Regions from separate parts of the Thermoanaerobacterium xylanolyticum LX-11 genome, predicted to be linked through region 1. Evidence: a T-box and tRNA genes for the amino acid it is inferred to sense, from the RefSeq annotation. Region 1 holds a T-box; the other holds one or more tRNA genes.
What was found. The T-box of region 1 lies ahead of pheS (phenylalanine--tRNA ligase subunit alpha). A T-box ahead of a tRNA ligase gene usually reads a tRNA of that ligase, here a tRNA-Phe.
Positions count from the first base shown of each region.

Region 1 (8,143 bases):
TTACATTGCCATCTATACCATTGTTACTCAGTTTGCGGCTTTTTTATCGCCTATTGCTGGAACGTGGTTTTATGAAATTGTGGGATATGAGACATTCATGTATGTTACGACAGTATTGAGAGTCTTGTCCAGCGTATTGCTTTTTGCTGTTGCATTATATAAACCTGAAAAAACTGTATTAAGCAAAGGGGGAGTATGATTTGAGGTATTTAACATCTGGAGAGACCCATGGAGAAGCGCTTGTTGCGATTATCGAGGGTTTGCCATCAAATTTGTTTATAGATTTGGATTTTATAAATAATGAGCTTAAAAGAAGGCAATCTGGCTACGGTAGAGGCGGCAGGATGTCTATTGAAAGCGATGTTGTCCACATCTTAGGTGGAGTCAGAAACAATTTGACAATTGGTGCACCGCTTTCCATTCTCATTAGAAACCTTGATTATGAAAATTGGAAGGGAAAAGATGTGCCGAGAGTGACCAGACCCAGACCAGGCCATGCTGATCTATCTGGTGCCATCAAATATGATCTAAAAGACATGAGGGATGTTTTGGAAAGAGCCAGTGCAAGGGAAACTGCAGCGAGAGTATCTGTTGGAGCTGTAGCAAAATTGCTTCTTAAAAACTTTGGCATAGTGGTAAAAAGCGATATATTGGAGATAGGTGGAGAAAGAGATAGAGAAAAGTGGCCTGCGCTTATAGATGAAGCTAAAAATGAAGGGGATACGTTAGGCGGTGTGATCGAAATTACTATAGACGGTGTGCCAATAGGTTTAGGCAGTCATGTTCAATGGGATCGCAAACTGGACGCCCTTTTATCTTATAGCGTCATGAGTGTTCAAGCCATAAAAGGGGTGGAAATCGGTATGGGATTTATGTCGGCGAGGCAAAAGGGGTCTTCAGTTCACGACGAGATATTTTACGATGGGCATTTTTACAGAAAGACCAACAACGCAGGTGGAATTGAAGGTGGCATTTCCAACGGTATGCCAATAGTTTTGAGAGCTTATATGAAACCCATACCAACTCTGAGAAAGCCTCTTACGTCTGTCGATATAGATTCGAAGGAAGAAGTGAAAGCCACATATGAGCGTTCAGATGTGACTGCTGTTGAAGCTGCTGCAGTTGTATTAGAAGCTGTATGTGCGTGGACTATAGCCGATGAAGTAACTAAAAAATTTAGCGGAGATTCCTTGCATGATATGATAGAAAACTTTAATATGTATATGAAAAGAGTTGAAAAGTATTGATATTATGTCGAGAAGGTAGAGCCGAAACAGGAGAAACCGAAAGAGAACATCGTTGAAAAGTATTGATATTATGTCGAGAAGGGTATTGACTGAGATGATAAGTTGTGCTATAATTTAACTTGTGTTTAAAGTAGAAGCACCCGCTTCTCACCTTTCACCGCAGGTGTCAGGTTTAAAGTAAAATGTTGTTTTAGCCAAAAAAGAAGCGGGTTTATACCCGTTTTATTTTTTGTAATATTTTAGGAGGTGCGTATTTATTAACAAGGAGCTGCAGGTTAATGAGGAAATTAGAGATAAGGAAGTGCGCCTCATTGATCAAGATGGTAATCAATTAGGTATAATGTCAGCAAAAGAGGCATACAAAATTGCTTTAGAAAGGCACATCGATCTGGTTAAGATTGCACCACAGGCAAATCCACCAGTATGCAAATTAATGGACTTCGGAAAATACAGGTATGAACAAAGCAAGAAAGAGAAAGAATCTAAAAAGAAGCAGAAAGTCATCAACATAAAGGAGATAAGGATGACTCCAGCGATTGAAGAACACGACTTTGGCGTTAAAGTCAAAAGTGCCATGAAGTTCTTAAAAGACGGAGATAAAGTAAAAGTGACGATAAGATTCAGAGGCAGGGAAGCTTCACACACAAATCTTGCCGAAGAACTATTAAATAGATTTGCAAAAAGCTTAGAGGAATACGGTAATGTTGAGAAGGCCCCAAACATGGAGGGCAGAAATTTAATGATGATATTAGCACCTAAAAACGTTTAATTGAGGAGGATACGAAAATGCCAAAAATGAAAACACACAGCGGAGCTGCAAAAAGATTCGCTCTTACAAAAACCGGTAAAGTAAAAAGATCAAAAGCTTTTAAGAGGCATATACTTACGAAAAAGACTAGAAAAACTAAGAGAAACTTGAGAAAGATAGCGTATTTAAGTGGTGTCGATGCAAAGAACATAAAGCGCTTGATTCCTTATGCGTAAATAATTAGGAGGTATAAAAATGTCGAGGGTAAAATCAGGAAAAGTTACGAGAAAAAGACATAAAAAAATATTAAAACTTGCTAAAGGCTACTATGGTGCAAAAAGCAAACTTTTCAGAGTAGCCAACCAAGCTGTAATGAAGTCACTTAATTATGCATACATTGGAAGGAAATTAAGAAAGAGAGATTTCAGGAAGTTGTGGATTGCCAGAATTAACGCTGCAGCAAGAGCAAATGGTATTTCTTATAGCAGGTTTATAAACGGACTTAAAAAGGCCAATATAGAGATAAATAGAAAGATGTTATCAGAAATGGCTATACACGACAACAAAGCATTTGCAGAATTGGTTAACATAGCAAAGCAACAACTGAATGCATAATCTTATACCCGGTACATGCCGGGTTTTAACCTATATACAGGATAGTGAATGTCAAATGGTCATAACAAGCGAAAAAAATGAGTTTATAAAGGATGTAAAAAAGTTAGCGGATAAGAAATACAGATATGAGAAAAGGTTGTTTTTTGTAGAAGGCAAAAACAGCGTTTTTGAAGCATTAAAAAGCGGCTTTGAAATTGTACACCTGCTGGTTGCAGAAGATTTTAATATAGACTTTCAGATTGAAAAAGAAAAGATAGTCTTTGTGGATGAAAAGGTATTTAAGAAGATTTCTGACACTGTCGCTCCACAGATGATTATGGCTGTTGTCAAGATGCCTAAGTGGGAAGTGAATGACATTGTCAAAGAAGGCGGCTTCTACGTGATACTTGACGAAGTACAAGATCCAGGCAACGTAGGAACCATAATAAGGTCTGCAGATGCATTTAATGTAGATGGCGTCTTTGCTATAAATAATACTGTAGATATATACAATCCTAAAGTCTTGCGGTCCACTATGGGCTCCATATTTCACTTACCTGTTGTAAATGATGTAGAGCCTTCAAGGCTTTTTCATGTACTTAAGAAACATGGCATAAGAATTTTATCTACAAGTCTTAAAGCAGAAAAGTACATATACGATTTTGATATTTCAAAAAATGCAGCACTGATTTTTGGAAATGAGTCAAGAGGTGTAAATAGGCTTTTAGATGAATTCATAGATAGTTCCTTTAAGATACCTATGGATGGCATGGCGGAATCTTTAAATGTATCTGTAGCAGCGTCTATTTGCCTTTATGAATCAGAGAGGCAGAGATTGATAAAATAGCATAAAGATGATATAATATTCGAAAAAATAAAGAAAAATGCGATGAAAGAGTAAAGTACATTACGCTTAAGTGCGACAGGGAGGCGATGCCGTAGACTGAGAGCATTGTTGGTACTGCGTAGTGGAAGTTCCCTCTTAAGCAGTGTGCTGAACTGATAGTAGGCATAACCGGTTTATATCCGTTACATCAAAATGAGTGGGCTTTTAGCCAAATTAGGTGGTACCACGGTCATATCTCCGTCCTTTTTAAGATGGAGTTTTTTTATTATATTTATGAAAGAAAGGAGAGTATTTCTTTGGAAGAGACATTGAGAAGTCTACTTGAAGAAGCCAAAAAAGAGCTATCATCTGCGGAAAGTTTAAAGACACTTGATGAGATAAGGGTTAAATATTTAGGGAAAAAAGGCGAACTCACAAAGATATTGAGAGGTATGGGAAGCCTATCACCTGACGAAAGGCCTATTGTTGGCAAAATCTCAAACGAGGTAAGAGAAGAGATCGAAAAAGAGCTTACTCAAAAAAGAGAAGAAGTGTTGCGACAGGAAAAAGAGAAAAAAATAAAAAGCGAATATTTAGACATAACATTGCCTGGAAAAGTCCATGAGATAGGCCACAAACATCCTATGACAAAAGTTTTAGATGAAATAAAGGACATATTTTTAGGGCTTGGATTTTCTATCGCCGAAGGGCCTGAAATCGAGCTTGATTACTACAATTTTGAGGCTTTAAATACTCCGCCTGATCATCCGGCCAGGGACTTGCAGGATACTTTCTACATTACCAAAAATATTTTGCTTAGGACGCAGACATCGCCTGTACAGGTCAGGACGATGGAAAAAAGCAAACCGCCTATAAAAGTCATATCACCGGGGCGAGTTTACAGGTCAGACGAAATAGATGCAACACATTCTCCTGTATTCAATCAGATAGAAGGATTGGCAGTTGATGAAGGAATAACGATGGGAGATTTGAAAGGCGTGTTAAATCTATTTGCCAAAAGGCTTTTTGGCTCTGATACAAAGACTAAATTCAGGCCTCACTATTTTCCTTTTACTGAGCCAAGTGCAGAAATGGACGTATCGTGCTTTGCGTGTGGCGGAAAAGGCTGCAGAGTCTGTGGATATTCCGGGTGGATTGAGATATTAGGATCTGGCATGGTTCACCCGAATGTGCTTAGGATGTCTGGAATCGATCCTGAGAAGTATTCAGGCTTTGCATTTGGGATGGGACTTGACAGGATAACTATGTTAAAATATGGGATAGACGATTTGCGTCTTCTTTACGAAAATGACCTACGCTTTATTAAACAGTTTTAAGGAGGTTAAGACATGCTAATATCGTATTCATGGTTAAAAGACTACGTAGATTTGTCTGTTGATGCAAAAAAATTGGCTGACGATCTTACGATGTCAGGTTCAAAGGTGGAGACTATAAAAAGTTACGGAGAAGAAATAAAAAATGTAGTGATAGGAAAGATTGTATCTTTAGAAAAACATCCTGATGCCAATAAACTTCAAATAGGAATCGTAGATGTAGGGGAAGAAAAATTGCAGATAGTGACAGGTGCTCAAAATATCAAAGTTGGTGATTATATTCCTGTCGCACTGCACGGTTCAACACTTCCTGGCGGCGTAAAGATAAAAAAAGGTAAATTAAGAGGTGTTGAATCAAATGGAATGATGTGCTCTGCCAAAGAATTGGGATTAGACGAAAGCTTGCTTCCGGAATACCAAAGAAATGGCATATTTATCCTGCCTGAGCTCCCCTTAGGTGAGGATGTGAGAAAGGTCCTTGAATTGGATGATGTAATAGAATTTGAAATAACGCCAAATAGGCCTGACTGTCTTTCGGTAGTTGGAATTGCAAGAGAGGCCGCAGCCACGTACAGAAAAAGCTACAGTATGCCTGAAGTTAAAATAAACGAAGTTGACGACAAAAATCCAGCTACTGTCACAGTTGAAGCAGATGATTTGTGTTTCAGGTATGTTGCCAGGGTGATAAGAAATGCGAAAATAGGTCCATCGCCTATGTGGATGCAAATGAGGTTGTTAAAAGCAGGCATAAGACCCATAAACAACATAGTAGATGTGACAAATTACGTTATGATGGAGTTGGGACAGCCTCTACATGCTTTTGACTTAGATAAAGTCAAAAACAGGCATATTATTGTAAGAAGGGCAAAAGAAGGCGAAAAGCTTACAACTCTCGATGACAAAGAGAGGATTTTAGATAGGGATATGCTTGTAATCGCAGATGAGGAAAGGGCTATAGGCTTAGCTGGTGTTATGGGTGGTCAAAATACTGAAATAACAGATGATACAATAAACATATTGATAGAAAGCGCCAATTTTAAAGGCAGCAATATACGATATACATCGAGAAAACTGGGGCTTAGAAGTGAAGCATCGTCAAGGTTTGAGAAGGGGCTTGATCCAGAGATTACGGTTTTGGCCTGCAATAGAGCAGCACAGCTTATGGCTGAATTAAGCGGCGGAGAGATTTTAGAAGGGCTTTTAGACGTATATCCAAAACCTGTAACTGAGAAAGTCTTAAGTGTGCGATATGAAAGAATAAACAAGCTTTTAGGAACAAATCTGTCTTGCCAAGAAATGAAGGAAATACTTTCATTTTTAGATTTTGGCGCCATCTGCGATGGAGAAAATTTGATAGTGAAGGTGCCAGCATTTAGAAGTGATATTGACGGTGAAGCAGATATTGCGGAAGAAATCGGGAGAATGTACGGCTACAACAACATAGAAGATACCCTCTTAAAAGGAACTCAGATTACAGCAGGTGTTAAGACAAGAGAACAAAAACTGGAAGATACCGTAAAGGATGTATTTTTGTCCTGCGGATTAAATGAAGTCATAACAACGTCATTTATGGGCATGAAGGATTTAGACAGGATAAATTTGCCTGATGACAGCTATTTGAGGAATGCTGTCAAGATAATGAATCCGCTTGGAGAGGATCAGGCTTACATGAGAACGACGCTTTTGCCATTCATGCTAAACGTGGCTTACACAAATTACAGCCGCAAAGTCCCAGAATTTAAAGCATTTGAAATATCGAGGGTATTTATACCGAAATCGCTGCCTGTAGAAGAACTTCCGACAGAGATAAAAAGCGGTATAATTGCCATGTATGGACAGGATGTGGATTTTCTGACGATTAAGGGTGTGGTTGAAGAACTTTTAGACGTTCTCAACATCAAGAATGTCAAATACGTAAGAAGTCAAAACCCTGCATATCATCCAGGAAGATCTGCTGATGTCATTGTAGAGGATGAAAAGATATGCGTATTTGGCGAATTAAGCCCTGATGTTGCAGAAAACTACGATATAAATAAGAGGGTTTACGTCGCAGAGGTAAACCTTGAGCTTTTGTTTAAGCATGCAAACGACGAGAAAGTCTACAAGCCGCTGCCAAAATATCCAGCCGTTGAAAGGGATATAGCTGTCTTGGTGGATAAAAACACATTTGTAGCAGATATAGAAAGTGTCATAAGAAAAGTTGGCGGGAAACTTGTAGATGATGTTAAATTGTTTGACGTGTACGAAGGTGAAAATATTCCTGATGGCAAAAAAAGCGTGGCATTTTCAATTTGGTACAGATCGTACGACAAGACTTTGACAGACGAGGAAGTAAGCAAAGTCCACGACAAAATAGTAATGAGTCTGAATGAGGAACTTGGAGCGCAATTAAGATAAAAAAAGACCGGATTGGTCTTTTTTTCTTCATAAAGGAGGAAATCGAAAAGATTTGTAGAAATAAATAAAGTAATGCTTGGTTTGAGGGGATGTTCTAATGGAAATTAGGAAGATAACGGTAAATATAAATGGCAATGAGTACATATTGAAGACAGATTATCCTGAAGATTATATACTCAGATTGACAGAACATTTAAACGGTGTAATATCAGGTATTTCCGGCAGTTACAATAGGCTTTCAAATCAGATGGTGCTTGTTTTATCGGCCCTTAATATAGCTGATGAGCTTTTTATCTCGAGGGAAGAAAACAGTGCCTTAAAAAAAGAGATTGTATCGCTAAAATCAAGGTTAAGTGCTGATGACGAAAGGATAGAAGAATTAACAGAAGAAGTTGAAAAGCTGAAAGAAGAATTAAAAGCAGCCAGAGAAGAGTTGGAGGAATACATAAATACATTTGACGATGTTGGTTAAAATCTATTAAAATAAAGAGACTAAGTATATAAATATCTTTATAAGGTGATTTGATGAAAAGAGTAGAATTGTTGGCTCCTGCAGGAAACCTGGAGACGCTAAAATTTGCTTTAAATTACGGAGCTGATGCTGTATACATTGGCGGCAAGCTTTTTGGTGCCAGAGCATATGCGGCAAATTTTGAAGAAGATGAATTGAAAGAAGCAGTAGAGTATGCCCATTTGAGAGATAGAAAGGTTTATGTGACTGTAAATACAATCGTGTTTAACAAAGAAGTTGAATTGCTTCTCAAATACATCGATTATCTGTATCAGTTAAATGTGGATGCGATAATAGTTCAGGACTTTGGTGTTGTTAAACTACTTAAAGACTTTTATCCTGAGTTGGACATACATGCCAGCACGCAGATGACTTTAAGCAACTTAGAAAGCATTAAAGCAGCCAAAGAGATAGGAATAAAAAGGGTCGTGGTGCCTCGTGAGCTAAGCTTAAAAGAAATTGAAAAGATAAAATCTGTGACTGGCA
Region 1 covers NC_015555.1:1,095,725-1,103,867, forward strand. Annotated here, with positions in the region: gene THEXY_RS05270 (MFS transporter) at 1-199, shown strand, start outside; gene THEXY_RS05275 (chorismate synthase) at 201-1,247, shown strand; ribosomal protein L20 leader region at 1,370-1,482, shown strand; gene infC (translation initiation factor IF-3) at 1,504-2,016, shown strand; gene rpmI (50S ribosomal protein L35) at 2,034-2,231, shown strand; gene rplT (50S ribosomal protein L20) at 2,251-2,610, shown strand; gene rlmB (23S rRNA (guanosine(2251)-2'-O)-methyltransferase RlmB) at 2,666-3,436, shown strand; T-box leader at 3,470-3,684, shown strand; gene pheS (phenylalanine--tRNA ligase subunit alpha) at 3,733-4,752, shown strand; gene pheT (phenylalanine--tRNA ligase subunit beta) at 4,765-7,146, shown strand; gene THEXY_RS05310 (cell division protein ZapA) at 7,244-7,618, shown strand; gene THEXY_RS05315 (U32 family peptidase) at 7,672-8,143, shown strand, end outside.

Region 2 (8,143 bases), 210 kb from region 1:
TGGCGGCTGTCCATTTGCAGTAATGACTTTGAAAGAAGGAATAGAGAGAGCAATAAAAGAAGAAATACCTGAAGTAAAGGAAGTTGTTGCTCTTTAAGATAAAAAATCCGGAATTAACCGGATTTTTTTGTATTAAAAAAAGGATTTTTCAGAAATACATAGAATACTATATATGGTAATATTTTACTTAATGGAGGTATTCTATGTATGATTAAAAGGATTTTTCTTTTAACTTTGACGTTGCTAATTGCATTTAGCTTAAATGCTTTTTCATTTGGTTTTTCCGGCGATATTCAAAATCAAGATTATTTAAAATCGTTAAAAGATAAGATGCCATTTATAAGTGATATGTCGGTAGATCAAATCAGAAAAAATAGCGATGGATTTATCCAAATAAACATGAAAAGCGAAGGCGATACCTACAAAACCTTTGATGCTGTATTAGACAATAATGGAAACATCAAAAGCGTAGATTATTACGTTGATCAAATGAAATATTTATTTGGTAAAAGTGGTGAATCGAAAATAAGCAGAGATGAGGCTATAATCATAGGCAAAAAACTTTTGGAAAATGTTTTTGGAGAAAAATTTGATTATGTATCTGAGATCAATGATTCAATGTATATTGATAATGCTTTGGAAAGACCAATAATTTATAAATTTCGTTACAAGAATTTAGTTGATGATATACCGGTTTACAATATAGATGCTTATGTTTACATTGACTCTGAAAGTGGCGATATATTGAAATTAAAGGGGCAGCGCGTAGATGAACTATCTTTTGATAAAAATATAAAGATGATTGACAATGTTGGCGCGTTAAATGTGTTTAACAGCAAGTTTAATCCCATTCTTGTGTATTTGAAAAACAACAACGATAATTTTCCTAAATATCGGCTGTACTATGCTTTAAGCATAGATTATAATCTCGTTGGTATAGACGCAGTAAATGGTGATTTGGTAGATTTTAATGGTAATATGCTATATGATGATGTTTTAAAGATTAAGTGTGATGCCAATGATTTTAAAAAATCGTATAGCATAGTAGCTAACGATGAGGCATTGAAAATAGCAATGAATGAATTGAATAACTTTCACATAAAAGATATTAAAGTATTAGACAGCAAGACAATTGAAAGGTATTTTCTCACTGAAAGAGAAACATATACATTTAATATGAATCATACTGATAAAAGCCTAATAGCCAATGCAAATATAGCAGTCGACAAAGAGACAGGAAATATAATAAGCGAGAACGTAGATATTTCTGATGATGATGGGTTATTTGATACGTATGGCAATTTGGACAGAATAATCGGTTTTACAAAGGAAATTTTAAGAGGAAAAGATTGCAATTTGGATCTTTTAAAGAAACCTGCCATAGAAGATGATGATTATACATACGTATTTTATCGAGTTTACAATGGTGCAATAGTTTTGGATAATTATGTGAGAATTAAAACAGATAAAAACGGCAAAATAATAAATGTCTCATTAAATTGGGATGAGGCTGATAAATCATCAAAAGCAGATATTTTGAATGAAAGTATTGCAAAAAATATATTAGTTGGTGAAAAACCATCTCTTTATTATTTGTACACAAGTAAATATGAGCTTATGCCAATATATCGTTTGTCTACAATGAATTCAATAGTGGATGCATTAACTGGTCAAAAGGTATCTGTAAATGAATTTGAAAAAGGCTATTAGGAGATGATACTATGGATGAAAAATTAAAGATAGAGGCGGCTAAAGAGTTGGGGCTATTAGATAAGGTACATAAGGTAGGATGGTCGAATTTGACAGCACAAGAAACAGGGAAGATTGGAGCCATTGTGAAAAAGAAAAAATATAAATCGGTCATGTAAAATTTTTGTTGTGGTGGTATACTTGTATTTGAGGTGAGACAAATGGGGCAAGAGGATGTATATGAAAAAGTTGCAAGGTTGATAGAGAATTCTAAAAAGACTGTTGTACTGACGGGTGCTGGAATATCTACAGAAAGCGGCATTCCTGATTTCAGAAGTCCAGGAACTGGACTTTGGGAAAAGATGGACCCTATGGAAGCACTGTCAACAAGAGTTTTATACAATGACCCTAAAAAGTTTTACAACAATGGTTTTAAAATTTTACTGTCCATGAAAGATGCAAAGCCAAACAAATCACACTATATATTGGCGCAACTGGAGCAAGATGGGTTTATATCCAGTGTAATTACTCAAAACATAGATAATTTGCACCAAAAAGCAGGATCGAAGAAAGTATACGAAGTACACGGCCAGACGAGGACAGGAAGTTGCACAAATTGTGGCACAGTGGTACCAATTGATTTATTGGAGGTCAAAGTGTCTAAAGGGGAAATCCCGCCTAAATGCGACAAATGCAATGGGATTTTAAGGCCAGATGTTGTGATGTTTGGAGATCAGATGCCTGAAGATTTTGAAAAGGCATGGCTTGAGGCCGAAGACAGCGATTTGATGATAGTCATTGGTTCATCGCTTACCGTATCACCTGTAAACTTTCTTCCGAGACTATCAAAGCATCTTGTCATAATAAATAAGTCAGAGACACCTGAAGATAGAAGGGCAGATGCAATTATAAGAGAATCGGCAGGCGAAGCTTTAAGCAAAATCGTAAGATATTTAAAGGCGGCACAACAAGGCTAAAATTCATTTGACAATGTATATGTTTCAGTGCTATTATAAAGAAGTAAATTATTTATCACGTTTGGAGGAAGATATAATGGTAAGAGGTAAAGTAAAATGGTTCAATGCTGAGAAAGGTTATGGCTTCATAGAGAGAGAAGGAGGCTCAGACGTATTCGTTCATTACTCAGCAATTGAACAGGATGGTTTTAAGACATTAGAAGAAGGTCAGGAAGTTGAGTTTGATATAGTGGAGGCTGAAAAAGGGCCACAAGCCGCTAACGTTAAAAAAGTTTCCTAATGGATAAAATCAACCCTAACAGCAATGTTAGGGTTTTGAAATATTTATCTATGCATATTTAGACGAGATGCGAAAAAAATTAAAAAAGGATATTGACGAATTAGAGTTTTTTATGTATACTAATACTTGTCACGGAAATTGGTCGTATAGCTCAGCTGGGAGAGCACCTGCCTTACAAGCAGGGGGTCATAGGTTCGAGCCCTATTGCGACCACTGTCATGGCCCAATAGCTCAGTTGGTTAGAGCGCCAGCCTGTCACGCTGGAGGTCGAGGGTTCGAGCCCCTTTTGGGTCGCCATAAAATTTAAAAAGCCTCGATAGCTCAGTCGGTAGAGCAAGGGACTGAAAATCCCTGTGTCAGTGGTTCGATTCCACTTCGAGGCACCATCAAGTTAAGCGGACATAGCTCAGTTGGTAGAGCATCACCTTGCCAAGGTGAGGGTCGCGAGTTCGAGTCTCGTTGTCCGCTCCAAAATTTGGCGGCATAGCCAAGTGGTAAGGCAGAGGTCTGCAAAACCTTTATCTCCAGTTCGAATCTGGATGCCGCCTCCATATAAAATCAAGCGATATCAAGCCTTTCATGGCTTTTATTTTTTTGGATTTTGCTTTAAAAGTATATTTTGCTAACATAAAAAATAAACTACTTTTTCGATTTATCTTCACGTTTTTATGAAAAATAGATCACTTATATTAGTATATACAAATCTGAGAATTTATAAAATATTTAGTATTATGCAAATATTAGTTTTTAATGAAATTAAATTATCTAAAATATTCATGAATTATTTATTGCATTTAAACAGGATTTCGATGAAATACGTCGAATATAATACATATAAAACAATAATAATCTTGTATAAATAAATCAAGATATTTTTGCATCGATTCATTTTTAATAGTTGATATAGTTTTTGTGTTTTAATACATTAAAATATTTTAATAAAAATCAAAATATTTTCTGACATTCGAACGCATTTATACTTTCTGCGTTATGATGTAAAGCTTTATTTATAGAATCAATAGAAAAGGCGATATTTTAAAAAGTATCTAAAAAATTATTGAAATTTTCTATTATAAATTATTCAAACGATACCATAACAGAATTTTATGCTGCAAATACAAAACAATAATTTCAGGTATTTATACAGAAAATTGCATAAATTAAAATTAATAATTCAATTTGAAATAGTATTGCAATTACCTGTTAAAGGTATTATAATTTAGTTAGATTAAAAAATTTTAATAAATAAAATAAAAGTTTAATCAAATAGGAAGGAGTGCTATTATGAATGATGAATCAAAGAAAAAGCTGACACTGGTGCCTTTAATTTTAATGATCTTTACTTCTGTTTTTGGATTTAACAATATGCCAAGAGCTTTTTATCTTATGGGATACAGCGCAATACCGTGGTACATCATATCAGGTATAACATTTTTCTTGCCTTATGCGTTTATGATGGCGGAATTTGGAGCTGCATTTAAAGAAGAAAGTGGCGGAATATATACGTGGATGGAAAGATCGGTTGGTCCTAAATACGCCTTTGTAGGTACTTTTATGTGGTATGCTTCATATGTTGTATGGATGGTCAGCATTTGTTCAACGATTTTTATAAATATCTCTAATATAATTTTTGGCACAGACAAAACCTCATCTCTCAGATTGTTTGGACTAAATTCGACTCAAGTTATTGGATTATTAGGTATATTGCTTATTATACTAATTACCTATGTAGCGAGTAAAGGTTTAATAATTATAAAAACAGTAGAATTATTAGTTAACAAAAGGACCTAAAGGGATAGAAAATCTCCCGTTTATTTAAGAAAAATACAAAGATTTATAAAATATGTCAATATATTAAAAATAAATGTGAAAATGAAAAGGAGATTTTAATATGAATAAACGTTTAATAAAATTACAAGATTTGCTGAGCCAATACGATTTTGATGGTTATTACATATCAAAACCGGCAAATGTATCTTACATAACCGGTTTTACAGGAGATGATAGTATTGCTATTGTTACAAAAGATAAAGCTTTTTTCATTACAGATTCAAGATATACTGAACAGGCAAAAATTGAGACAGATGGCTTTTCAATAATAGACAATAATCGTGATATGTTTAAAGCGGTAAGCGAATGTATCAATTTGTCTGGAATAAAAAAATTAGGTTTCGAAAGTGGTTATATGACTTATGAAACCTATTCAATGCTAAAAGAAACTTGCAAAATTCAGCTAGAACCACTGAATAACATAATAGAGTCATTTCGTTCTATAAAAGATGAAAAAGAAATTGAAAATATTAAACAAGCTCAAAGGATAGCTGAGAAAGCATTTGAACATATCTTGAGCATTATAAAAGTAGGAATGAAAGAAAAAGATATCGCTGCTGAAATAGAATACTACATGAGAAAAGAGGGTGCAGAAGGTACATCTTTTGATACTATTGTTGCATCAGGATTTAGATCTGCATTACCACATGGCAAAGCATCTGAAAAAACAATAGAAAATGGCGAGTTTGTTACATTTGATTTTGGATGTAAATATAATGGATATTGTTCAGATATGACTAGAACAGTAGTCATAGGTAAAGCTACAGAAGAACAAAAAAAGATATATAATATTGTGTTAAATGCGCAAAGAAATGCCATAGAAAATTTAAAAGCAAATATAAAAGAAAATGAAGGAGATTATCTAGCACGAAGTATCATAGAAAATGAAGGATATGGTGAATATTTCGGACATTCATTAGGTCATGGTGTTGGACTTGAAATACACGAAGCACCATTTATGGCTAAAAATAAGAATGGTATTTTAAAAGTCAATATGGTAGTAACGGTTGAGCCAGGAATATATATACCAAATTTTGGAGGAGTTAGGATTGAAGATATGGTAGTAATAAAAGAAAATAATGTTTTAGATCTTACAAATTCACCAAAAGATTTAATGGAGATTTGATGTTGAGGCTAAAATAGTGAGTTTGAATGACGGATTAATCTAATCAAAGAGGTAAGGTGAAAAGTTTGAGCAAAAAAGTTGCAATTGTATTTACAGGTGGAACTATTGCTATGGCGATGAATAAAGATAAAAATTCTTTTGTTCCAGCATTAACAGGTTATGAAATTATGAAATTGTTTAATAATCATTTTGATGATGTTGAAATAGAAATAGTTGATTTTGGGAATTATCCAAGTCCACATATTACAATTGACTTATTAAAAAAATTAAAAAGTGTAATTCTGAGTCTATTAAATAGAAGTGACATATGTGGAGTTGTAGTGACACATGGCACTGACACTTTAGAAGAATCTGCGTATTTCTTGGATTTAACGTTGGATTTTTCTAAACCAGTTATTTTGACTGGTTCAATGAGAAATGTTTCTGAAGATGAGTATGATGGGATAAATAACATAAAGGCATCAATTAGAGTTGCGATTAATGAAAAATCTATTGGCAAAGGCGTATTAGTTGTGTTTAATAATAAGATATTTGCTGCCAGTGAAGTTGTCAAGATTAGTACCAGCAGCTTGGATGCTTTTTGCAGTCCGATGTTAGGTCCTATTGGCTTTGTGGATACCGATAAAGTCATATTTTACAGAAACATAATACCGCAGAAGAAAATTTTAACTGATGCAGTAGAAGAGAAAGTTAGCCTTTTAAAGACTGTAATTGGGATGGATGACAAATTAATAAAGTTTTGCGTTGACTCTGGAGATAAAGGAATAGTTATTGAAGGTACAGGAAGAGGTAATGTAACGCCTACTATGGTAGAAGGAATCAAATATGCATTAGCCAATAATGTTATTGTTGTTATAGTTTCTCGGTGTCTTACTGGTCGTGTGCTTGACACTTATGGATATAAGGGTGGAGGTAAAGAGTTAGTATCAATAGGAGCTATTTTGGGTGAAAATCTCAATGGGCTTAAAGCAAGAATAAAGTTGATGTTGAGCTTAGGATATTCAAATAATTATGAAGAAATTAAAAGAATGTTTCAATCTGCATATTAAGAGCATTGCAATGTTAGTATACCTTTATGATGCTTGAGAGGAGAATTGTTTATGCTTGATATAGATGATGTTTTGGAAAATTCTAGCAATATTCTCTATAATATGCCTGTTTCAGACTTGATAGAGGAAGCTATAAAAAATAATGAAGGAAAATTATTAGAAAATGGTGCATTTGACGTTTATACAGGGAAATACACTGGAAGATCACCAAGAGATAAATACATTGTAGATGAAGAGTCTATTCATAATGATATTTGGTGGACAAATAATAAATCTATGGAAAAAGAAAATTTTATAAAAATTTATAACAAAGTCGTTAATTATATAAAAAATAAAAAGCTATATGTTTTTAGAGGCTTTGTTGGTGCAGATCCACAATATAAATATCAACTTACAGTTGTTAATGAATATGCTTATCAAAATGCTTTTGTACATCAATTATTTATTAATCCTAAAAGTGAAAATGAACTAAAAAAAGAATCTGATTTTACAGTTATTTGTGTTCCTAATTTTTTAGCTGACCCAATTGTTGATGGAACAAATTCTGAAGCATTTATCATTATAAGTTTTGAGGAAAAGATGATTTTAATTGGTGGAACAAAATATTCTGGAGAAATAAAAAAATCCGTTTTCACAATGATGAATTATATGATGTTGAAAAGAAATGTACTACCTATGCATTGTGCAGCAAATATAGGTCCAAATAATGATACAGCACTTTTTTTTGGATTGTCTGGAACTGGAAAGACAACTTTATCAACAGATCCAGAAAGGTATTTGATTGGTGACGATGAACATGGATGGTCTATGCGTGGAATTTTTAATTTTGAAGGTGGCTGCTATGCAAAATGTATAAATTTATCCCCATATAGTGAACCTGAAATATGGAATGCAATCAAGTTTGGAACAATTTTAGAAAATGTAGTTTATGATACGAATAATGTACCGGACTATACAAGCAGTAAAGTAACTGAAAATACAAGAGCTTCATATCCTCTTGAATATATTTCTAGAAGATCTAAAAATGGAATTGGAGGAAATCCTAAAATTATATTTTTCTTGACAGCCGATGCTTTTGGAGTATTACCTCCAATTGCCAAATTGACAAATGAACAAGCTGTTGACTATTTCTTATTGGGTTATACGAGCAAAATACCTGGAACAGAAAAGGGAATTTCCGAGCCTCAAGCGA
Region 2 covers NC_015555.1:887,349-895,491, forward strand. Annotated here, with positions in the region: gene THEXY_RS04355 (NifU family protein) at 1-97, shown strand, start outside; gene THEXY_RS04360 (hypothetical protein) at 208-1,710, shown strand; gene THEXY_RS04365 (alpha/beta-type small acid-soluble spore protein) at 1,722-1,868, shown strand; gene THEXY_RS04370 (SIR2 family NAD-dependent protein deacylase) at 1,911-2,666, shown strand; gene THEXY_RS04375 (cold-shock protein) at 2,743-2,946, shown strand; tRNA gene THEXY_RS04380 (tRNA-Val) at 3,087-3,159, shown strand; tRNA gene THEXY_RS04385 (tRNA-Asp) at 3,167-3,243, shown strand; tRNA gene THEXY_RS04390 (tRNA-Phe) at 3,257-3,332, shown strand; tRNA gene THEXY_RS04395 (tRNA-Gly) at 3,342-3,417, shown strand; tRNA gene THEXY_RS04400 (tRNA-Cys) at 3,424-3,497, shown strand; gene THEXY_RS04405 (amino acid permease) at 4,231-4,737, shown strand; gene THEXY_RS04410 (M24 family metallopeptidase) at 4,838-5,902, shown strand; gene THEXY_RS04415 (asparaginase) at 5,959-6,951, shown strand; gene pckA (phosphoenolpyruvate carboxykinase (ATP)) at 7,003-8,143, shown strand, end outside.
Region 2: it encodes a tRNA-Phe, which carries the amino acid that the T-box ahead of pheS (phenylalanine--tRNA ligase subunit alpha) is inferred to sense. The anticodon was not compared.